3 regions of the Isoptericola jiangsuensis genome follow, and region 2 is predicted to be linked to each of the others. Evidence: riboswitches for the same ligand, from Rfam matches in the RefSeq annotation. Region 2 holds a riboswitch; each other region holds the start of a gene.

What was found. A riboswitch is a leader RNA that binds a small molecule or an ion and turns the genes downstream of it on or off. The one in region 2 is predicted to bind cyclic di-AMP.
Region 1: it holds a riboswitch for cyclic di-AMP, as region 2 does, so the genes downstream of both, ATJ88_RS15100 (C40 family peptidase) here and ATJ88_RS02090 (C40 family peptidase) in region 2, are expected to answer to the same signal.
Region 3: it holds a riboswitch for cyclic di-AMP, as region 2 does, so the genes downstream of both, ATJ88_RS00745 (M15 family metallopeptidase) here and ATJ88_RS02090 (C40 family peptidase) in region 2, are expected to answer to the same signal.

The regions. Positions count from the first base shown of each region.
Region 1 covers NZ_PDJJ01000001.1:3,355,937-3,363,221, forward strand. Annotated here, with positions in the region: gene ATJ88_RS15100 (C40 family peptidase) at 251-1,033, opposite strand; cyclic di-AMP (ydaO/yuaA leader) riboswitch at 1,036-1,210, opposite strand; gene ATJ88_RS15105 (iron-dependent transcriptional repressor DtxR) at 1,352-2,050, opposite strand; gene serC (phosphoserine transaminase) at 2,158-3,285, shown strand; gene ATJ88_RS15115 (MFS transporter) at 3,353-4,642, opposite strand; gene ATJ88_RS15120 (hypothetical protein) at 4,733-5,200, shown strand; gene ATJ88_RS15125 (LCP family protein) at 5,251-6,348, opposite strand; gene ATJ88_RS18135 (glycosyltransferase family 4 protein) at 6,490-7,285, shown strand, end outside.
Region 2 covers NZ_PDJJ01000001.1:448,402-455,686, reverse strand. Annotated here, with positions in the region: gene ATJ88_RS02120 (DUF368 domain-containing protein) at 1-774, opposite strand, end outside; gene ATJ88_RS02115 (HAD-IIA family hydrolase) at 869-1,645, shown strand; gene pyrE (orotate phosphoribosyltransferase) at 1,667-2,242, opposite strand; gene ATJ88_RS02105 (SDR family NAD(P)-dependent oxidoreductase) at 2,281-3,051, opposite strand; gene ATJ88_RS02100 (exodeoxyribonuclease III) at 3,082-3,918, shown strand; gene ATJ88_RS02095 (septum formation family protein) at 3,928-4,620, shown strand; cyclic di-AMP (ydaO/yuaA leader) riboswitch at 4,946-5,092, shown strand; gene ATJ88_RS02090 (C40 family peptidase) at 5,091-5,933, shown strand; gene ATJ88_RS02085 (hypothetical protein) at 6,010-7,089, opposite strand; gene ATJ88_RS02080 (ATP-binding cassette domain-containing protein) at 7,086-7,285, opposite strand, start outside.
Region 3 covers NZ_PDJJ01000001.1:164,163-171,447, reverse strand. Annotated here, with positions in the region: gene ATJ88_RS00750 (helix-turn-helix transcriptional regulator) at 1-2,013, opposite strand, end outside; gene ATJ88_RS00745 (M15 family metallopeptidase) at 2,095-3,045, opposite strand; cyclic di-AMP (ydaO/yuaA leader) riboswitch at 3,178-3,334, opposite strand; gene ATJ88_RS00740 (WD40/YVTN/BNR-like repeat-containing protein) at 3,437-4,360, opposite strand; gene ATJ88_RS00735 (DUF305 domain-containing protein) at 4,427-5,014, opposite strand; gene ATJ88_RS00730 (hypothetical protein) at 5,109-5,636, opposite strand; rRNA gene rrf (5S ribosomal RNA) at 5,852-5,968, opposite strand; rRNA gene ATJ88_RS00720 (23S ribosomal RNA) at 6,082-7,285, opposite strand, start outside.

The DNA.
Region 1 (7,285 bases), 2.9 Mb from region 2:
CGGCGTCCGGTCGAGGGTCGGCGGAGTGCTCCGCCGACGGATGAACCGTATCGGATCGACGGGCTGATGTCACGTTTCGATCACGACCTCGTGACGCGTCGTTCGCGCGGCCGTCAGCGGGGCGTCGGAGGCCGCTCACCAGCACCGGCAGGCCGCGGCCGAGCGCCCTGCGACGACGCGCCGGCAACGGCCGGAGGCCCGGTCCGCACCGTGGTGCGGACCGGGCCTCCGAAGGCCGGGGCGGGCCGTCTCAGCCGACGCGGATGAACGTCGGGTTGGACTGCCAGATGCTGCGGAACTGGATCGTCTTGCCCGGGCGGGGCGCGTCGATCTGCGTGTTGCCGCCCGCGTAGATCGCGATGTGGCCCGGGGTCCAGATGAGGTCGCCCGGCTGCGCGGCGGCACGCGACACGACGGTGCCGGCGTAGCGCTGGTCCGAGGAGGAGCGCGGCAGCGAGATGCCGACCTGCGCGAAGACGTACTGGGTGAAGCCCGAGCAGTCGAAGCCCGAGGGGGTGGTGCCGCCCGAGACGTAGGGGACGCCCACGTAGCGCGACGCCACGGAGATCACCGACGAGCCGACGGCGGAGGCCGGGACCGAGGAGGCCTCGGTCGACGTCTCGGTGGAGGAGGAGACCTCGGTGCGCTCGGCGGAGCGCGACGGGGCGACCGTGCGCTCGACGACGGGCTCGGGCTCCGGGGCCGCCTTGATCTCCGCCTTCTTGGCGATCCTCGGCGTGATCTTCTCGACGTCGACCTTCGCGTCCGCGTCGACCGTCACGACCGGAGCCGACTCCAGGGCCTCGCGGGCCTGGTCGGTCAGCGCACCCAGGTCCACGGTGCTGAGCTTCTTGGCGGCGTCCGCATCGACCGGCGCGGCGTGCGCGGCGGTGGCGCCACCGATGGTCGAGACCAGGAGGCCACCGGCGGTGGCGACGACGGCGACCCGACGGCCGGCGGCGGCAGCGGTCGGCGCGGCCATCAGCGGACGGCGTGCGGCGCGGTGCTTGCCGAGCGTGGTGCGAGCAGTCACGGTGTACCCCTCCGGTCGCCTACGAGGTCAGCTGTCGGGTTCGGGTGGGAGATGCACCCGGCCTTCCAGGACTCACGTCCTGTCCGGCTTCACCCCGAGGACACCGTCTCCGATGCCCAGAATTGGGTCCCCCGCTCCTGCCGTACGGTCATCCGTGGGAACCGGGACGGTGGCAGGACTCGGCGTCCGACCCGGCACCCGCCCAGGACACCCGGGCGAGCGAGTCCGACCGTACCGGAACCCGGGTGCGATGTCACGTTCCGGTCACGCCGGTGCCCGGCGGGACCGGACCGGGCGCCGCGACGCCCCCACCAGGGTTCAGACGCGGGCGACGAACAGGTGCTTGGCCAGGTCCTCGGGCAGCTCGAGCGCCTCGTCCCCGTCCTCCGGCTGCACCACGAAGTCGTTGCCGGAGCGCTCCGCGGTGATCCGCACGCCCGGGAGCAGGCCCACGCCCGCCAGCCGCGCGAGGAACTCGTCGTCGACCTGCACCGGCTCCGCGATGCGCTGCAGCACGATCGTGCCGCCGTCGGGCTGCCCGGCCAGGAACGTCGGGAGCGACTGCACGCCGTCGAGGAAGGGCACCTCCTCGTACTGCTCCCCCAGCTCGGACAGGCCCGGGATCGGGTTGCCGTACGGGTCGTAGTGCGGGTGGTCCAGGAGCGTGACGAGCCGGCGCTCCACGAGGTCGCTCATCACGTGCTCCCAGCGGCACGCCTCGTTGTGCACGTGCTCCCAGTCGAGCTTGATGACGTCGGTGAGCAGCCGCTCGGCCAGCCGGTGCTTGCGCATCACGCGGGTGGCCTTGGCCTGGCCCGACCCGGTGAGCTCCAGGTGACGGTCGCCGGTGACCACGACCAGGCCGTCGCGCTCCATGCGCGCCACGGTCTGGGAGACGGTCGGCCCCGAGTGCCCCAGACGCTCCGCGATCCGGGCGCGCAGCGGGGGGATGCCCTCCTCGCCGAGCTCGTAGATCGTCTTGAGGTACATCTCGGTGGTGTCGATCAGGTCCGTCACGTCCGCTCCCGTCTTGAGGCCCGGGCCTAGTCTATTCGCACGTGCCCCGCTCGCCGTGCCCCGGCGACGGGCCGCCCCACCCCTCCTCGCGAGCCACGGAGCCCGACATGACCCTGCACATCCCCGCGTCGCTGCTGCCCTCGGACGGCCGGTTCGGCTCCGGCCCGTCCAAGGTGCGCACCGGGCAGGTGGACGCGCTCGTGGCGGCCGGCGACCCGGCCCGGCCCGTCCTGGGCACGTCGCACCGGCAGCCGCCCGTCAAGGACGTGGTGCGCCGGGTCCGCACCGGGCTGGCCGAGCTGTTCACGCTGCCGGACGGCTACGAGGTCGTGCTCGGCAACGGCGGGTCGACCGCGTTCTGGGAGGTCGCCACCGCGTCGCTGGTGCGCCGTCGCGCCCAGCACGCCGTGTTCGGGGAGTTCGGCGGCAAGTTCGCCGCCGCCACCCGCCGCGCGCCGTTCCTCCGCGACCCGCAGGTCGTCGAGGCGGCGCCCGGCGGCGTCGCGTACCTCGAGCCGGCCGACGACGTCGACGTGTACGCGACGCCCCACAACGAGACGTCCACGGGTGCGATGGCGCCCGTGCGACGTCCCGCCGGCGGCGACGCCCTCGTCCTCACCGACGCCACCTCGGGCGCGGGGGCATTGCCCGTGGACCTGCACGAGACGGACGTGTACTACTTCGCGCCGCAGAAGGTGTTCGGCGCCGACGGCGGCCTGTGGATCGCGCTGTGCTCGCCGGCCGCGCTGGAGCGGGCCGAGCAGGTCGAGGCGTCCGGCGGCGACCGCTGGGTGCCGGAGTTCCTGTCGCTCACCACGGCGGCCGCGAACTCCCGCCTCGACCAGACCCTCAACACCCCGGCCGTGGCGACGCTCGTCATGCTGGCCGACCAGGTCGAGTGGCTGCTCGACCAGGGCGGTCTCGACTGGTCGGTGGCGCGCTGCGAGCGGTCGGCCGGGCTGCTCTACGGCTGGGCCGCGGAGCGGGAGTGGGCGACGCCGTTCGTCGCGGAGCCCGCGGAGCGGTCCACCGTGGTCGGGACGATCGACCTCGACGACGCCGTGGACGCGGACGCCGTCGTGAAGCACCTCCGCGCGGCCGGGGTCCTCGACGTCTTCCCCTACCGCAAGCTCGGTCGCAACCAGCTGCGCGTCGGCATGTTCCCGGCCGTCGAGCCGGACGACGTCGCGGCGCTCACGGCCTGCGTCGACCACGTCGTCGAGCACCTGCTCTGAGCGGCGCACGGCCCGCCCGGCACCCGCCGGGCGGGCCGTCCCGTGGTGGTGGGCCGCAGCGCCGCGCTCAGGCGGCGCGGACGTGCTCGACCGGTGCCGCGTCGAGGTAGACGACCTCCAGGTGGGGGCGGCGGCGCAGCCGGTAGCGGACCGTCACCCGCCAGTTCCGCATGGCCCACACGGTGGCGCCGACGGCCACGGCGAGCGTCGTCGCCGACCCGAGCAGGATCGCCGAGCGGGGGCCGAACACCTCGCCGACCCAGCCGACGACCGGCGAACCGATCGGTGTCGCCCCGAGGAACACCATCATGTAGAGCGCCATCACCCGGCCGCGCATGACCGGGTCGACGGAGGTCTGGATGGTGGAGTTCGCGGCCGTCATCATCGTCAGGGCGGCCAGCCCGACGGGGATGGTGGTGAGCACGTAGCCCAGGTAGGTGGGCATGAGCGCGTTGACGGCGGTCGCCACGGCGAACGCGAACGCGGCGCCGATGACGAGCCGCACCCGGGGCCGGTCGCGACGCGCGGCGAGCAGGGCGCCGGTGAGCGACCCGATCGCGAGCACGGAGCCGAGGAGCCCGAACTCCCCGGCGCCGCGCCCGAACTCGACGCGCGCCATCATCGCGGACGTGAGCTGGAAGTTGAGGCCGAACGCGGACACCACGGCCATGACGACCATGATGACGACGATGTCGGACCGGCTGCGCACGTAGCGGACGCCCTCGCGGATCTGCCCCTTGGCCCGGGGTGCGCGGGGCTTGGCCCACATCAGGGCGGGCTTCATGAGGGCGACGGCCGCGATCGTCGCGGCGAACGTGAGCCCGTTGACGACGAACACCCACCCGGACCCGACGGCGGCGATGAGCAGGCCGGCGGTGCCGGGCCCGACGAGGCGGGCGGCGTTGAACGACGCGCTGTTGAGGCCGACGGCGTTGGCGAGCCGCTCCGGCGGGACGAGCTCGGCGACGAACGTCTGCCGGACCGGGTTGTCGAACGCGGTGACGACGCCGAGGCCGAGGGCGAACGCGTACACGTGCCACAGCTCGGCGGCGCCGGACAGCACGAGGGCGCCGAGGCCGAGGGCGAGGAGGCCCATCGCGCCCTGGGTGCACATCAGCAGGCGCCGGCGCGGGAGGCGGTCGGCCAGGAGGCCCGTCCAGGGGCCGATGATGAGGAACGGCAGGAACTGCAGGGCCGTGGTGATCCCGACGGCGACGCCCGAGTCGTCGGTCAGCTCGGTGAGCACGAGCCAGTCCTGCGCGATGCGCTGCATCCACGTGCCGACGTTGGCGACCAGCGCAGCGCCGAACCACAGGCGGTAGTTCGGATAGGTCAGGGAGGAGAAGGTCGCACTCATCTGCCCCGGGCAACAGTGGCTTGCGCAGTTCTATTCCCACGCCCGAGAAGGAGGTTCTGTCCTTATCGTCCCATCCACTACCCTGTGCGCGTGCGCACCGAACTTACCCTCGCCGACACCCTCAAGACCCTCGGCCTCATCGGAGGATCGACCCTGCCGCGTTTCGTCACCGAGGTGGGTGGACGGGGAGACGTCCTGGAGGTCGTCGCGGATGCTCGCGCGGTACGGAGCCTGCCCGGACCACTCAAGGTGGCGACGCGCCTCGTCCCCGCAGTCCGCTCCCGCCTTCGCGTGGAGCGGTTCGACGGCGGCGTCGCAGTCCTTGACATCGACGCGTCCGCCGGCGGCCTGCCCGCCCACAAGCTCCTCGGCCTGGCCAAGAACCGGATCGAGTCCGTCCTGGCCGCCAAGGGTCTGCCGGCCGGGTCGGTCGAGATCCGGCCCGACGCAAAGATCGCGCTCGACGTCCAGCGTCTGGTCACCGCCCGCTTCCCCGGCACGGTCGTCACCGGCATGTCGTTCTCGAACGGCGTGGTCGCTCTCGACACCGCCGCCTGAGAGGCGGCCGAGAACGCCCGGGTGGCGTGACCGGCGCAGGCATTCTCCTCTTAATTGACGGTCGCGGGAAGCAGTTCGAGCTCCTCCCCGTGCTTCTCGAGGAACTCGGCCGCCTCGCCCTGCGAGATGGCCTTCATGAGCCGGCCGAAGGGCCTGTCGTCCAGCACGACGATCGACTGGCCGTCCGCCGAGCGGCCCGTACCTTCGTACGGTGCCGTCATGAAGACGACGTCGTTCGTCGACACCTCGCGGGCGCTCTCGAACAGCTCGCGCATGCGGTCCATCGTGAGCTCGTCGTCGGTGGCAACCGACTTGCTGACCGTGTCGAAGAACTTGGTCATCGTCACGACGTTGCCGCGGTTGTTGTTGATCTTCCCCAGGATCGCGCGCATCCAGTTCTGCTGCCGCTGGACGCGCCCGAAGTCGCCGTTGGCCAATCCGTAGCGTTGGCGCGTGTACTTGAGCGCCTCCTCGCCGGACATCTGATGCACGCCGGCCGAGAAGAACACCTGGTCGCCGTCACCGATGTCCTCAGGGACCCGGATCTGCACGCCGCCGAGCGCGTCCGTCATCGACGTGAAGGACTCGAAGTCCGTCACCACGAAGTGATCGATCCGCACGTCGGTGAGGTTCTCGACGGTCTGGATCATCAACGACGGTCCGCCGTACGAGAAGGCCGCGTTGATCTTGGCCTGCCCGTACCCAGGCACCTCGACCCATGAATCACGGGGTATCGATACGACCACGGCTGACTTCCGGTCCGCCGGAAGGTGCACCAGCATGATCGCGTCGGTGCGCTGCGCTCCGGCTTCCCACTGTGACGGGTCTCCCGCCGAGATCCGCGAGTCAGATCCGAGGACGAGGATGTTCACGTCCGCAAGTTCGGCCTCGGGGTCCGACGGCGCGGGGTCCGGACGATCGGTGATCTCCGCGAAAGGGTCGCCCAGCTTCTCGACGTTCGCGTCAAGGCTCTTCTGGAACCAGACCAGGGCGCCATAGCCCGCTCCTCCGAGCAGGGCGAGGAGGCAGACCACACCCACGAGCGCCTTGGCCGTCGGTCCCAGACCGCGGCGACGGCGGGCGTGTCTCTGAGGTGCCGGGTCGCGGCTGTCGGGCACTCGGTGGCCGGTGGAGGTCCTGTGGGGCACGGGCAGATCGTAGTGGGCGCAGCGACGACGATTCACCCACGTTTGCGAAGGGCTGGTGACGAAACGGTGTCTTGTTGCCCGTACGATCTTTCCGGGACTGGCTCCACCTGTCCCGCACGACGATCGATCGAGAGTGGCGCCATGCGCAACACCACCCCCCGAAACGTGCGTCGACATCTGCTGCTGGTCACGCACCACTACACGCCGGAACGGAATGCGCCCCAACGGCGATGGGACGCACTCGCTCCACGCCTCATCGCAGCCGGTGTGGACGTCTCCGTCCTGGCCCCGCCGCCGCACTACCCGGACGGAGACCTCGCGGAGAGCCTCCCCGAGTACGCGCCCGGCCGGATCTCCCGAGGTGTCCACGGGGAACGGATCGTCAGGACGCGCTACCGCCGGCACACGGCAAGCCTGCGATCGCGTTCGATCGACCAGGCAGTCTCGGCCTGGAGCTCGATCCGACTCGGACTGCGCCTCTTCCGCCACCCCAGCATGCGTCCCGACATCGTCGTCGGCACAGTGCCAGGAATACCGTCGATGTTCGCCGCCTGGGTCCTTGCGCGCGGCCTGCGCGCTCGGTTCGTCGTCGAGATGCGCGACGCCTGGCCGGACCTGATCGAGCCCGCCGGCCTGCTCGAACCCCGCCGCACGGTCCGGGGCCGCATCGTCCGCACCGTGCGCGCCACGGTCCACCGCACGGTAAGTCGCCTGCAAGGCCGCGCCGATGCTGTCGTCACCACGACCGAGACATTCGCGGAAGTCCTCAGGAGCCGTGGCGTGGAGCAGGTCGCCGTCGTGCGGAACGGCACGTCGTTCACACCGGTCCGGCCGGAGGACGCAAACGAGTCCGGAGGGGACCAACCGTCAGACCGCCCGCTGCACCACCGCCCGTTGCGAGCGGCGTACGCCGGGACGATCGGACGGGCCCAGGATC
Region 2 (7,285 bases):
CTGCCGCCGGTGCTCCAGCAGCCAGTGCAGCAGCTTGACGAAGCTGCCCAGCCCCAGCGCGGCCCCGACGAGGAACGCCCCGACGAACGCCAGGTCGCGGTCCGCGATCGCCTCCTGGACCGGCACGTACAGGCCCATGACGACGAGCAGGAACGACCCCGAGATGCCCGGCAGCACCAGCGCGTTGATCGCGATCGCCGCCCCCAGCACGACGTACCAGAGCGACGGGTCCGTCACCTGTGCCGGCGGCATCCCGCTCAGCACGAACGCGGCCGCCGCTCCCCCGACCACCAGCAGGGCGTCCGGCACCCGGAACCGGCCCGGCATCATCCGCAGGGGCACCAGCACCGACACCGCGATCATCCCGAAGAAGATGGACCGCATGATCACCGGCTGCGACTCCAGCAGCGGCGCGATGACGCTCAGCGACACCAGCAGCACCACGACCATACCGAGCGCGACCGGCACGAGGAACCGCCAGTCGACGGCCCGCAGCGCCCGGCGTGCCGGCCGCAGGCCGTGGCCCTGGGCGACGCCCTGCACGAGCTCGCGCAGCGCGTGCACCACCTGGCTGGCCGCGGTGAGCAGCCGGTCGTACAGACCCACGACCAGCGCGACCGTGCCGCCCGAGATCCCGGGGACGGACTCCGCCATCCCCACGAGCCCGCCCCGCAGGGCCAGGCCCGGGGCGTGGTGCCAGGGCGTCCCGGAGGGCGGCGCGGCATGGCGCCGCACGGCGCCGGTGTCGGTCGTCACGACGGATTCGTTGGTCACCCCCGGGAGCCTACGGGCCGCCGCCGGGCGGCGCGCCGTCCCGTCGTGCAGATCCCGTGGACGTCCACGGGCCGGGACCAACTACCGTGGGTCCATGACGGGACGACAGATCGACTGCTGGCTGACGGACATGGACGGCGTGCTGGTCCACGAGGGCAAGGCCATCCCGGGGGCGCCCGAGTTCGTCGCCGCGCTGCGTGACGCCGGTCGGCCGTTCCTCGTGCTGACCAACAACTCGATCTACACCGGCCGCGACCTCGCTGCGCGCCTCGCCCGGTCCGGCATCGACGTCCCCGAGGAGTCGATCTGGACGTCCGCGATGGCGACCGCGACGTTCCTCGCCGACCAGGTGCCCGGCGGGTCCGCGTACGCCATCGGCGAGGCCGGTCTCACCACCGCGCTGCACGAGGCCGGCTACACCCTCACCGACACCGCCCCCGACTACGTGGTGCTCGGCGAGACCCGCACCTACTCGTTCGAGGCCATCACCCGGGCCGTGCGCCTGATCCGTGACGGCGCCCGGTTCATCGCCACCAACCCGGACACCACCGGGCCGTCGGCGGAGGGCCCGCTGCCCGCCACCGGAGCGGTCGCCGCCATGATCACGGCGGCCACCGGGCGCCAGCCCTACTACGTGGGCAAGCCCAACCCGATGATGTTCCGCTCCGCGCTCAACCGGATCGACGCGCACTCCGAGACCACCGCGATGATCGGCGACCGCATGGACACCGACGTCGTCGCGGGCATCGAGGCCGGGCTCGAGACGTTCCTCGTCCTGACCGGGTCGACCTCCGCCGACGAGGTCGAGCAGCACCCGTTCCGCCCGTCGCACGTGGTGGACTCGATCAAGGACCTCGTCGACCGCGTCTGACCCCGCCGGCCGGGGGGGAGGTCAGGCCAGGCCGAGGTCGGTCAGGTCGAACAGGTAGTGGTACGGCACGCCCAGCGCCTCGATCTTCTCGCCCGCGCCCGTGGCGCGGTCGACGATCGTGGCGCAGGCCAGCACCTCGGCGCCCGCGGCCCGCGCGGCCTCGATCGCCGTGATCGGCGACCCGCCCGTGGTCGTGGTGTCCTCCAGGACGACGACCTTGCGGCCCGCGATGTCCGGGCCCTCGATCTGGCGCTGCATGCCGTGCGCCTTCGCGGCCTTGCGCACCACGAACGCGTCGAGGTCCTGGCCGCGCGACGCCGCGGCGTGCAGCAGCGCGGTCGCGATGGGGTCGGCACCGAGCGTCAGCCCGCCGACGGCGTCGACCTCGGCCGTGCCGAGCCCCGCCTCCTCCAGGTGGTCGAGCAGCACGTGCCCGATGAGCGGGGCGGCCCGGTGGTGCAGGGTCACGCGGCGCAGGTCGACGTAGTAGTCGGCCTCCTTGCCGGACGACAGGGTCACCTTGCCGTGCACGACGGCGAGCTCCGCGATGAGATCACGCAGCTGCTCGCGGGGGGTCGGGGAGAAGTCGGAGGTCATGCGTCCCAGCGTACGGTCCTGATCGCGCGATCCCCGCGTCAGCGGTAGTGGCCGATGGCGCGCACCGCGGAGCGCGGCAGCACCCGCAGCAGCGCGGAGGCCGCCTTGTACCGGCCCGACGGCGTGGAGATGACGATGCCGCGCCGCACGTCCGCGAGCGCGGAGGCGACGACGAACGGCGCGTCGAGCCACGCGGCGTCGGGGACCGACGACATGGACACCCCGGCGCGCTGGTGGAACTCGGTGCGGGTGAACCCGGGGCACAGGACGGTGGCGGTGACGCCGGTGCCGGCGAGCTCGACGGCGAGGCCCTCGGTGAAGGTGCGCACGTACGCCTTCGCGGCGGCGTAGGTGCCGCCCGCGGTGAGGGCCGCGACGGACGCGACGTTGAGGATCGCGCCGCGACCGCGGGCCTGCATCTGGCCGACGGCGGCGTGGCTGAGCTCCACGACGGCGCGCACCATGACGTCCACGGCGCGGAGCTCGACGTCGAGATCGCCGTCGACGAAGTGCTGCGCGGTGGCGAACCCGGCGTTGTTGACGAGGAGCCCGACGGGGCGCGGGTCGCCCGGCTGGTCGCCGACGACGGCGAGGCGGGCGGCGACGCGCGCGACGTCGTCGGGCACGGACAGGTCGGCGGGCAGCGCCTCGACGCCGACGCCGGCGGCGGCCCGGATCTGCGCGGCCACCTGTTCCAGCCGGTCGGTGTCGCGCGCGACGAGCACGAGGTCGTGCCGGGCCGTGGCGAGCTGCCAGGCGAACTCCAGTCCGAGGCCGGCGGTGGCGCCGGTGACGAGCGCGGTTCCCATGTCGGCACTCTAGAGCCCTAAGGTGCGCGTGTGCGCATCGCGACGTGGAACGTGAACTCGATCCGGACCCGTCTGCCGCGGGTGCTGGCCTTCCTGGAGCGGTCCGGCACGGACGTGCTGGCGATCCAGGAGACCAAGTGCCGCGCGGACCAGTTCCCGACGGCGGCGTTCGCCGACGCGGGGTACGAGGTCGCGGCGGCGGGGTACCACCAGTGGAACGGCGTGGCGGTGGTGTCCCGGGTGGGTCTGGCGGACGTGGAGGAGTCGTTCGGCGGCCAGCCGCGGTTCGGCAAGGCGGGCGCGGAGCCGGCGCTGGAGGCGCGGGCGCTCGGCGCGACGTGCGGCGGCGTGCGGGTGTGGTCGCTGTACGTGCCGCACGGCCGCACCCTGACGGACCCGCACTACGCGTACAAGCTGGAGTGGCTGGCCGCGCTGCGGGCGCGGGCGCAGGAGTGGGTGACCGCGGAGCCGGACCTGCCGCTGGGCCTGCTGGGCGACTGGAACGTCATCCCCCGGGACACGGACGTGTGGGACGTGACGGCCTTCGAGGGGCACACGCACGTGTCGGCGCCGGAGCGGGAGGCGTTCGACGCGTTCGCGACGGCGGGCCTGACGGAGGTGACCCGCGAGCACCTGCCCGCCGAGCGGACCTACACGTACTGGGACTACCAGCAGCTCGCGTTCCCGCGGGACAAGGGGCTGCGGATCGACTTCGCGTACGCGTCGGCGGCGCTGGCGGCGCGCGTCACGGGCGTGACGATCGACCGGGACGAGCGGCGCGGCACGGGCGCGAGCGACCACGTACCCGTCGTCCTCGACGTCGCGGACCTGCCCACGGACCGGTCCGGGGCCCCGTCCGGGGCATAGGTTGTGCACATGACCGAGCGCCCCGACGAGCCGTCCTTCGCCGCCCCGGGTCCCACGGCCCCGGAGCCGTCGGCGTGGACGGTCCCGGCGCCGCAGGAGCGGGTGGCCGGGGCGCGTCCGACGGTGGGTGCGCACCCGGACCCGGCCGTGCACGGCTCGCGGTGGGGCGCCCCGGGCGGGCCGACGGCGGCCGAGCGGGCCGCCGCGCGGCGCCGGGCCCGCTGGTGGGTCGCCGGCGTGCTGGCGACCGTGGTCCTCGTGGTGGCGGTCGCGGCGGGCGTGTCGTGGCTGGTGTCCAGCACCCGGGAGCGGGCGTGGGAGCCCGTGACGGCGGCGCTGTCCGCCCCGGCGGAGGTGAACGCGGTGCAGCTCGTCCTCGGGTCGTGCGTCGCGTCGGCGCCGACGGCGTCGACCGTCACGTCGGTCGAGGTGGTGCCCTGCTCGGTGGAGCACCGCGCGCAGGTGGTGGGCCGCACGGACTCGGCGCCGGACGCCGTCTGGCCGGGGGTCGACGCGCTGGCGCGGGCCGCGGCGCGCGCCTGCACCCCGGACCTCCTGGGGCCGCAGGCCCGGGGAACCCTCGGGGACGCGCTGACGTTGGTGGTGTGGACGCCCACGGCCGAGTCGTGGGCGGACGGGGACCGGACCGGGCTGTGCCTGGCGACGTCGTCGGATCCCCTGCCGGGCGACTTTCTGGAGTGATCCCGAGCCCCGGAGTTGTGAACGGGTCGCGCTGACCTGCACCGACGGCGCCGGGTGTGGCGGCCGTCACGACGGGACCTTCCCGGCGGACCGGACCTTTCCGGCGTTCTTTCGCCCCGTTCGAGGTGGGCACGAGGGATATTCCCGACAGGCGGCCTTGATCCCTCCGGACGCATTCCTTCACACCTTCTTCAGAAAAGCCCCGACGACTCACCGTTATCTGATTGTGATCTGCCGGTGCGGCGTCGTTAGCGTGCCGGGGTCGCCCCGCGTCCGTGCGTGGCGGTGCACCGTTCCGCAAGCCCAGTGCTGCCGGCGGACGGTCGCTTCTCAGAACCCGACGGCAGCAGCGGGAGAACCACTTTCGGGCGACCAGCCGGTCGTCCTCGGGGTGAAGTCGTCCTTCGACGGCAGGCCAACACTTCTCGGCCTAATCCGACAGCTCATCTCGCAGGCTGGAGAGGTAGAAGATGACCGACGCCCTCGTCGGCGCGCCCACGCGCGTCGCCCCCGCACACCATTCCCGTCTCCGCCGGGCCGCCGTCGCGATGTCGCTGACGGCCGCGCTGGCCGGCGGCACCCTCGTCGCCGGGGCGGGGACCGCCTCCGCGGCCACCACCTCCGGCACCAAGGCCCTCGGCGGCACCGTCGTCGCGGCCTCCCAGGCCCACCCGCGCGTCTCGATCACCGTGTCGCGCAAGACCGGGACGAAGGGCAAGCAGAACACCCGCCCCGTCTACACGGTCAAGGCCACCCGCGGCGGCACCGCCGTGCCCGGCCGCGTCAAGGTCTTCATCGACGGCAAGAAGGTCGCCGTCAAGAAGCTCAACAACAACGGCGTCGTCCGCTTCCGCCCCACCTGGGGCAAGTACGACGTCGGCCGCAACAAGGTCCGCATCGTCACCGACGCCGCCGCCCGCACCGGCCTGGCGGACGTGACCAAGTACCGCACCGTCAACGTCAAGCCGAAGCAGACCAGCGGCACCAAGGTCGTCAAGGTCGCCAACAGCTACGTCGGCACCCGCTACACCTACGGCGGCAGCAGCCCCCGCACCGGCTTCGACTGCTCCGGCTTCACCTCCTACGTGTACAAGAAGGCGACCGGCAAGACCCTGCCGCGCTCGTCCTCCGCGCAGCGGTCCGTCGGCAAGAAGGTCTCGCGCGCCGCGGCGCGCCCCGGCGACCTCGTCTACACGCCCGGCCACGTCGCGATCTACGCCGGCAAGGGCCGTGTCATCGAGGCGGGCAACCCCCGCACCGGCGTCATCAAGCGCTCCATGTGGCAGAGCAGCCCGGTCTTCATCCGGGTCTGACGCTCCCCCTGGCACGCACGGGCGGCAGGACGCACCTCTCACCGGGGTGCGACCTGCCGCCCGTCCGCGTTCCGGGTCAGCGCTCCTTGAACCAGCGGAACAGGTGCGACTCCCGCGTGGCGAGGGCCGTCCCGACGGCACCCCCGAGCACGGCCACCAGCCCGACGGCGACGGTCCGCATCCCCGTCCACCACACCGCGACGTCCGGGGCGGGGTGGTGCCACGCCGCCGCGCCCGCCACGACCGCTCCCGCCACCACGGCGGCGGCGAGCACCCAGCACAGGGTCTCGACCAGCACCTGCCAGGCCAGCGCCGACCGGCCGACCCCGGCGTGCAGGGTCGCGGCGAGCTCGAGGCGACGGAGCCGGACGGCGACCAGGCCGAGCGCCAGGCCGACGACGAGCGCCGCCCACGGCGCGAACCGGGTCACCCGCTCCTGAAGGAGCGCTGCGGGGTCGAAGTCTCGCCCCAGGGTCGTGTTGAGGGGGCCGAGGGTGGGCGGCTGCTCGGCGTCCGGGTCGGCGTCCACGACCGTCCACAGGAGGTTGGTCGTGCGCTCGTCGGCGGGCCACACCTCGGCCCAGCACGCGTCGAACGCTCCCGCGCCCGCCGGGACGGGCTCCAGCACGGCGTACGAGGGCGCCGGGTCGCGCCCGTCCGCCGGGTAGGCGAACACCGCGCCGACGACGGCGGCGCCCCGGTCCGTCGCGAGGACGTCGCCGGCGGACGCACCGAGCGCGACGGCGAGCTCGTGCGGCAACCAGATGCCCGCGGACGCGGCCTGCGCCCCCAGGACGCCGCCCAGCCCCGGCGTCACCTCCAGCGACGTCAACGGGGTCGACGGCAGGTTGAGGGAGCGCACCTCGCCGCCGGCGCGCACGGCGCCCGCCGCCACGACGCCGTCCACCCGGGCGAGGGCCTCGCAGCGTGCGCCGTCGACCTGGCCGGGCGCGTCGAGCACCTGCACGCTCCCCGCGGCCGCGCGGTACTCGGCAGCGGACTGCACGACCCCGACGACGGCCCGGACGTCAGCCACCGCGAGCACGCCCAGCAGGGTCGCCGCGACCGCGACGAGGACCGCCGCACGGGTCGTGCCCGACAGCAGGTTGCGCCGCGCCTCGCCCAGCACGGCGGCGGGTCGCATCCGGGCCCTCACGCCGGGACCTCACGCGGGACGGTCGCCGCCGGGTCCGGCCGGTGGCGGGCCAGGTCCACGACCCGGGTGCAGGCGTCGCGCGTGCTGGCGTCGTGGGTGGCGACGAGCACGACCGCGTCCGCGCGGGCGACCTGCGCGAGCACCGCGTTGACGGTGTCCGCGGTGGAGCGGTCGAGCTGGGCCGTCGGCTCGTCGA
Region 3 (7,285 bases), 280 kb from region 2:
CCCGGTCGCTTCGGCCCCGGCCGCGACCGCCTCGACGAGCGCCGCGGGTGCCCCCGTCCACGCGAGCACGGCGCCGTTGACGACGTTCTCGCCGTCGTACCCCATCGCACGACGCACCTCGCGGACGCCGTCGTCGAACTCCTGCGCCCGGCGGACCGTCCCGCCGGAGAGCTCCCCGAGCGCGCTCACCCACAGCAGGGTGTCGAGCCGTTGCAGGTCCCCGAGCCGGCGCGCCGCCCGCCGCGCCCGGTCCAGCCCGCGCGCGCGGCCGCGCTCGTCCCAGAGGAACACGCCGACGGCGGCGACGAGCGTCCCGCGGAACCGCAGGAGGTCGTCGGGCTGCGCGAGGACGGTCTCGAGGGCGGCGCGGGCCGGACCGACGGCACGGGCGTACGGTTCCAGCATCAGGGCGGCGATGCCGCGCAGCACGACGGCGCCCGCCCCCTCGGCCTCGGCGGCGCCCTGCGCCACCCGGCGGCCGACCGCCTCCAACGTCGTCCCGGTGACCAGGCGCTCCGCGGTCAGGCACATCTCGAACGCGTGCAGCAGCGCCTCCTGCTCGCGGGCGGGGTCGTGGCCGCGGAACGCGTCCGCGGCCCGGAGCTGGTCCGCGGACGCCGAGCGCACGCCCTCCGGGTCCGCCAGGAACATGGCCGCGGCGCTGCGCACGCTCACCAGCCGGCCGCGGGACACCGGGTCGAGGCGGGACTCGTCGACGGTGCCCAGCAGGCGGCGCGCGACGTCGGCGGCCCCCGCCTCGAGCGTCGCCTCCGCCGCCGCGACCTGCCGGACGTCCCGCGCCGGCCCGGGCGGCGTGAGCTCGGCCGCCCGCGTGAGGATGCCGGCGCGCGACGTCGACCCGCCGCGGCGGGCGGCGAGCAGCGCGGCCCGATCGAGCCGGTCCGCGACGTCGGCGTCGACCCCGGTGACCGTGCGCGACGCGTGCCACGCCTCGGCCTCGACCAGTCCCAGGTCGGCCGCGGCCCGCGCGAGCGCGGCGTGCACGCGACGGCGCTGCACCCCGGACGCCGACCGGTAGACGGCCGACCGCACGAGCGGGTGCCGGAACCGCACCCCGGGGTCGAGCGCGACCAGCCCCGCCGCCTCGGCCTCGTCGCCGTCGTCGACCTTCACCCCGCAGCGTGGTGCGGCCTCGGCGAGCAGCCGGGGGTCGCCGGAGGAGTCGGCGGCGGCGAGCAGCAGCCACCCCTGCACGGCGGCCGACGTGTGCATGACGCGGCGCAGGTAGTGGGCCTCGAGGTGGCTGCCGATCGGCACGGGGTCGGGGCCGAGGCCGAGGCCGTCGAGCTCGCGCAGCAGAGGGTCGGCGGCGAGGTCGGTCAGGGCGAGGGGGTTGCCACCCGTGGCCCGCACGATGGCGGCGGTCGTCGTCGGCGGGAAGGGGGCGCCGGCGGACCTGTTCAGCACCGCGGCGGCGGGCTCGGGTGCCAGGCCTCCGACCTCCAGGACCGGCATCCCCGCGAGGCGCTGCTCGAGCCCGCTCTCGACGCGGCCGGCGAGCAGCAGGGCCACGCGCTCGGCCCCCAGCCGACGCGCGACGAACGCCAGGACGTCCAGGCTCTCGGCGTCGAGGTGATGGGCGTCGTCGGCCACGCACAGCACCGGGCGGCTGCTCCCCGCCGCCGCGAGGAGGCTGAGCACGCCCAGACCGACGAGGAACCGGTCGGGCGGCGGGCCCTCGGCGCTGCCCGACGCGACGAGCAGCGGCTCGCGCTGCCGGGCCGGGAGGGCGTCGAGATGGCCGGTCAGCCGCCCGACGACGCGTTGCACGGCCGCGTACGGCATCGACGACTCGGCCTCGAACCCGTCCGCCCGGACCACGTCGAGCCCGGCGTCCTGCACCGCGTCGGCCACCAGCGACGACTTGCCGACGCCCGGCTCACCGAGGAGCAGGAGAGCGCTGCCACGGCCGTTCCGGGCAGCACCGACGACGGCGGCGATCCGTCGCCGCTCGTCGTCACGGCCCAGCAGGCCGCCGGTGCTGCCGTGCACGGTACGACGATAGGGCCACCGTCCCTGCCACGCGCGGGCTGACCTGCGGTGTCGCAGGCCGGCCCGCGCGGGGTGCAGCCCTCAGTAGGCGGACTTCACGGCCACCGCGGCGGTGAACTCCCAGTGCCACGGCTCGTACTTCGACCCGCCGGCGCGCGCCCAGTCCGGGTTGTCCCAGCCGTAGTCGGGGCCGTGCGCGGCGAGCCACGTCCACCGGTCACCCGCGTACGTCTCCGGGCACAGGTCGACGGCGAGGCCCCACCCGTGGTTGGACGTGCCGGGCGTGGCCGCGAGGTAGCCCTTGGCCGCCTTCGTCGCGACCTGCTGGCTGTAGCTGCGGTAGCCGTCGGTGACGCACATGTCCTCGCCGAACACCCCGCGGTACGCCTGGTTGAGACGGGCGAGCGCCACGGCTGCGTCCGCACGGATCGCCGGGCCGCCGTCCCACAGGTTGCACATCTCGGACGACGAGATGCTGCCGTTGGTGCCGGCGCCGGTCGCGAGGCCGTCGCAGCCGGGCAGGACGGGAGGCTCGGGAGCCGCCTCGACGTCCACCCGCACCTTCTCCGTGGTGAGGGTGGCGTCCGCGTCGACGACGACACCACCGGTCGCGGCGGCCGCGACGGGCGCGGCCGCGCGCACGCCGGAGCGCGACGCCGACCCGCCGCCGCCGACGCCGTCACGGTCGGCCAGCAGGGCGGCCGCCCGTGACGCGTCCACGGTGTCCGTCGTCGTCCCGGCGTCCGCGACCGGCGCGGCACCCTCGGGCGCGTCACCCAGGACGGGCACGGGCGTGCCGGACGCCACCGCGAGTCCGGTGGTCGTCGCCATCGTCACCGCGAGGCCCACCCCGATGCTCAGGGGCCAGCTCTTCGGCGCGAGGGACGACCAGGTCGGGCCCTGCCGGTGCCGGCGCGGGGCCGGCTCGGCGAAGTGGCGGCCGCGGCCGCGGCTCGCGGCGGACCGGGTCGGGGGGCCGGACGACGTGACGGTGGGCGGCGCGGTCGGGGCCGCCTCACGCGCGTGCCTCATCGCACCCCCCGCAGGTGCGCGGCGACGCACGTCACGGGACGCGACGACCGGGAGGACGGAGCCGACGGAGCGGCGACGGGCGCGAGGCCCGGGGTGCGGGGCGCAGGACGGCGCCCGCAGGTGCGGGATGGCATGCACGATCTCCTGACGCCTACGAAGTTAGCTGTCGGGTTCGGGTCGGAGACTGACCCGGCCAGCGGATGACATCCGCTCGGCTTCACCCCGAGGACACCGCAGTGCCCGGAAGTGGTTCCCCCGCCCCTGTCGTTCGGTTCGTCGGTGGTCCGGGACGGTGACAGGGCTCGGCGTCCGTCCGGACGACCCTCGTTCCCGAGGGGTGACTGGACCATATCCCGTCCGCCGAGAATTGTCACGATCAGGTCACGGCGCCTCACGGGACGGCCGCCAGCTCGTCCCACGTGCCGCCGAGATCGTCGCTGACCAGCACCGCCGCGGACGTCGCGACGACGAGCGCCGTGTCCTTGCCGTCCGCCGTCGGGACCGTCGTCAGCGCCTCCACGACCTCGTCGGTGCCGCCGTGCGACCGCCAACCCGTCAGGTCGTCCCCGGCCGTCCACACCGTTCCCGCGTCGTCGAGGCCGACGACGCCACCGGCCGGCAGCACCTCCACCAGCACCAGCAGCGGCGCGTCCGGCACGGGGGCGAACGAACCCGCCGCGTCGTCGCTGACCTGCACGCCGCCGGGCGTCGTCGCGACCAGGGAGTCCGCCTCACCGGCGAGGAACGCCAGGTCGCGGAGCGCGAGCGTCGCGCCCTGCGACCAGGACCGGCCGGCGTCGTCGCTCACCAGGATCGTGGACGTCCCGGAGTCGAGCCCCGCGACCCGCACGGAGCCGTCCGGGGTCGTCGCGGTCGTCAGGGCGTGGAAGTCGACCTCGCCCCGCAACGACACCGGCTCCCACGTCGTCGCACCGTCGGTGCTGCGCTGGAGGCCGAGGTTCGGCGGGGACAGGTCCGGGTCCTCGCCCGGGCCGGGATGACCCGACGCGTAGAGCGCGCCGTCCGGACCGAGGGCCATGCCCATCGTGTCCTGCGTGCCTGCGCCCACCCGGCGGACGGCGTCTTCGCCGGACGACGGCGCGGTCGGGTCGGGCAGCAGCCACACACCCGTGTGGGTGGCGGCGAGCAGCTGGTCGGTGCCGGGGTCGTGCACCAGGGCGTGCACGTGGCCGAGCGATTCGCCCGTCGGGTCGTCGGCGTCGTCGATGCCGTCGGCGGGGGTGGAACAGGCGGCGAGAGCGGGCAGCACCGCCGCCGAGAGGAGCGCGCGGGCGCGCGCGGATGCGGTCTTCATGAGGTGGTCCTCGGAGTCGTCAGGGACGGCGGCGCCCGCACCGGCGGGCGCCGCCGTCAGGGGGCGTCACTCGGCGGCGAGCAGGTCTTCCATGAACCGGATCTCGTCCGTCTGCGTCTCGACGATGGTCTGCGCCATCTCGACCGTCGCCGGGAACCGTCCGTCGTCCACCTCGTCGGCGGCCATGTCGACCGCACCCTCGTGGTGGACGATCATCTGCTCGAGGAACAGCGTCTGGGCCTGCGCGCCGTCCGCCTCCTCGAGCGACTCCATGTCCGAGCCGGACATCATGCCGTGCACGGCGTCGTGACCGGCGCCGTCCATGCCCATGTCCCACTCGTCGAGCCAGCCCGACATCGTCTCGATCTCCGGCCCCTGCGCCTGCTTGATCTGCTCCGCGAGGTCGACCACCTCGGGGTCGATCCCGTCCTTGCCGAGCAGCACGTCGGACATCTCGATCGCCTGCTCGTGGTGCGGGATCATCATCTGCGCGAACATCACGTCCGCCATGTTGAACGCCGCCGAGTCCTGGGACGAGGCGGCGGCCCTGGTACCGGGACCGCTCGGTTCGGTGTCGCTGCACGCGGCGAGCGCGCCGACGACGGCAAGGGCGACGACGGGCGCGAGGGCGCGCCGCATCAGGGTGTGCGTCATGAGGGTCTTGCCTTTCTCGGGGTCTTCCACACGGGGGCCCGCCACGGGCCCAGGAACGGCGGCGCGCCACGGCGCGCCACGGAACCGTGCGGGACTACGTCCGAGAGATCCCCAGGGCGTGCAGCGACGGCCCCTCGGCCCATCGCCGCCACGAGTCGGCGAGCCAGGCACCCGCGCGAGGCCAGGCGGACTCCGCGAGCAGCAGCCCGCGGGCGCCGGGCAGGGTCAGCACCAGAAGCACCGCGAGCACCATGAGGCACATCGCGGTGACCATGTCGTGGTGGTGCCCGCAGCCGTCGTCGCACGGCACGTCCGCCGGGACGAGCGTCGACGCCGTCGTCGTCAGGCCGGCCGCAGCTGGAGCGGACGCAGCTGATCGGTCCGGCGCGCCGGGTGCGGTGGACGCCGCGCCCCACCCGTCGCCCGTGGCCGGCGGTGACACGGACTCGTGGTGACCACTGCTCACCGACGCCGAGGCGACGACCCGCGTGGTCCCGTGGCCCGACGCGGTCCCGCTCATGGCGTGCATCAACGCGACGCCGACGATCAGCAGGAGCACGAGGAAGGCGGCCGAGAGCCGCTGACGCCGCCCGAGGAGCAGAGCGCGCAGGGACCTGATCACACGCACCTCCTCACGACCACGACGACATCGCCACTCTAGCCAGGCCCTTCGCGGGGGTCACGTCCGTCACGCTGTCCGACGGGTCACACGACGGGTGCTCGCGGTGGGCAGGGAGTCTCCCGTGCGATCGGAGAGGCTGCATCCCCTCTGGGGCGTTTCGGGTGCAGAGCAGTCAGGCCCCCCAACCGGTGGTTGGGGGGCCTGCTGTGAAGGGTGTCCGGCGGCGTCCTACTCTCCCACCCCGTCTCCAGGGCAGTACCATCGGCGCTGTAGGGCTGAGCTTCCGGGTTCGGGATGGGACCGGGCGTTTCCCCTACGCTATGACCGCCGTAACGTTATCGAGTTGTCAGGGTCCCCCCTCGTGTCACCCGTGGTCGTGGGGTGTGGGGGGGGTGGTGCCCGTTTCTCGGGAACCGCACAGTGGACGCGTGCATGCAAGTGAATGTGTGTGAAGTTGTCGGCTGATTAGTACCGGTCAGCTGCGACAGTCTTTGGTCCTGTCTTCCACTTCCGGCCTATCTACCCAGTGGTCTAGCTGGGTGCCTTCACAGAAACAAGTTCTGTTGGAAACCTCATCTTGAAGCAGGCTTCCCGCTTAGATGCTTTCAGCGGTTATCCCTTCCGAACGTAGCGAACCAGCGGTGCTCCTGGCGGAACAACTGGCATACCAGAGGTTCGTCCGTCCCGGTCCTCTCGTACTAGGGACAGCCCTTCTCAAGTTTCCTGCGCGCGCAGCGGATAGGGACCGAACTGTCTCACGACGTTCTAAACCCAGCTCGCGTGCCGCTTTAATGGGCGAACAGCCCAACCCTTGGGACCTACTCCAGCCCCAGGATGCGACGAGCCGACATCGAGGTGCCAAACCATCCCGTCGATATGGACTCTTGGGGAAGATCAGCCTGTTATCCCCGGGGTACCTTTTATCCGTTGAGCGACGGCGCTTCCACAAGCCACCGCCGGATCACTAGTTCCGACTTTCGTCCCTGCTCGACCTGTCGGTCTCACAGTCAAGCTCCCTTGTGCACTTGCACTCGACACCTGATTGCCAACCAGGCTGAGGGAACCTTTGAGCGCCTCCGTTACATTTTGGGAGGCAACCGCCCCAGTTAAACTACCCACCAGGCACTGTCCCTGGTCCGGATCACGGACCGAGGTTAGATGGTCGATGCGGTCAGAGTGGTATTTCAACGGCGACTCCACTCGCGCTGGCGCGCGGGTTTCATAGTCTCCCACCTATCCTACACAAACCGCACCGAACACCAATACCAAGCTATAGTAAAGGTCCCGGGGTCTTTCCGTCCTGCTGCGCGTAACGAGCATCTTTACTCGTAGTGCAATTTCGCCGAGTTCGCGGTTGAGACAGCGGAGAAGTCGTTACGCCATTCGTGCAGGTCGGAACTTACCCGACAAGGAATTTCGCTACCTTAGGATGGTTATAGTTACCACCGCCGTTTACTGGGGCTTAAATTCTGGGCTTCGCCGAAGCTGACCCGTCCTCTTAACCTTCCAGCACCGGGCAGGCGTCAGTCCGTATACATCGTCTTGCGACTTAGCACGGACCTGTGTTTTTAGTAAACAGTCGCTTCTCCCTGGTCTCTGCGGCCCTCACCGCGTCCCACCGCTAGGGTGTTGACGGATCAGGCCCCCCT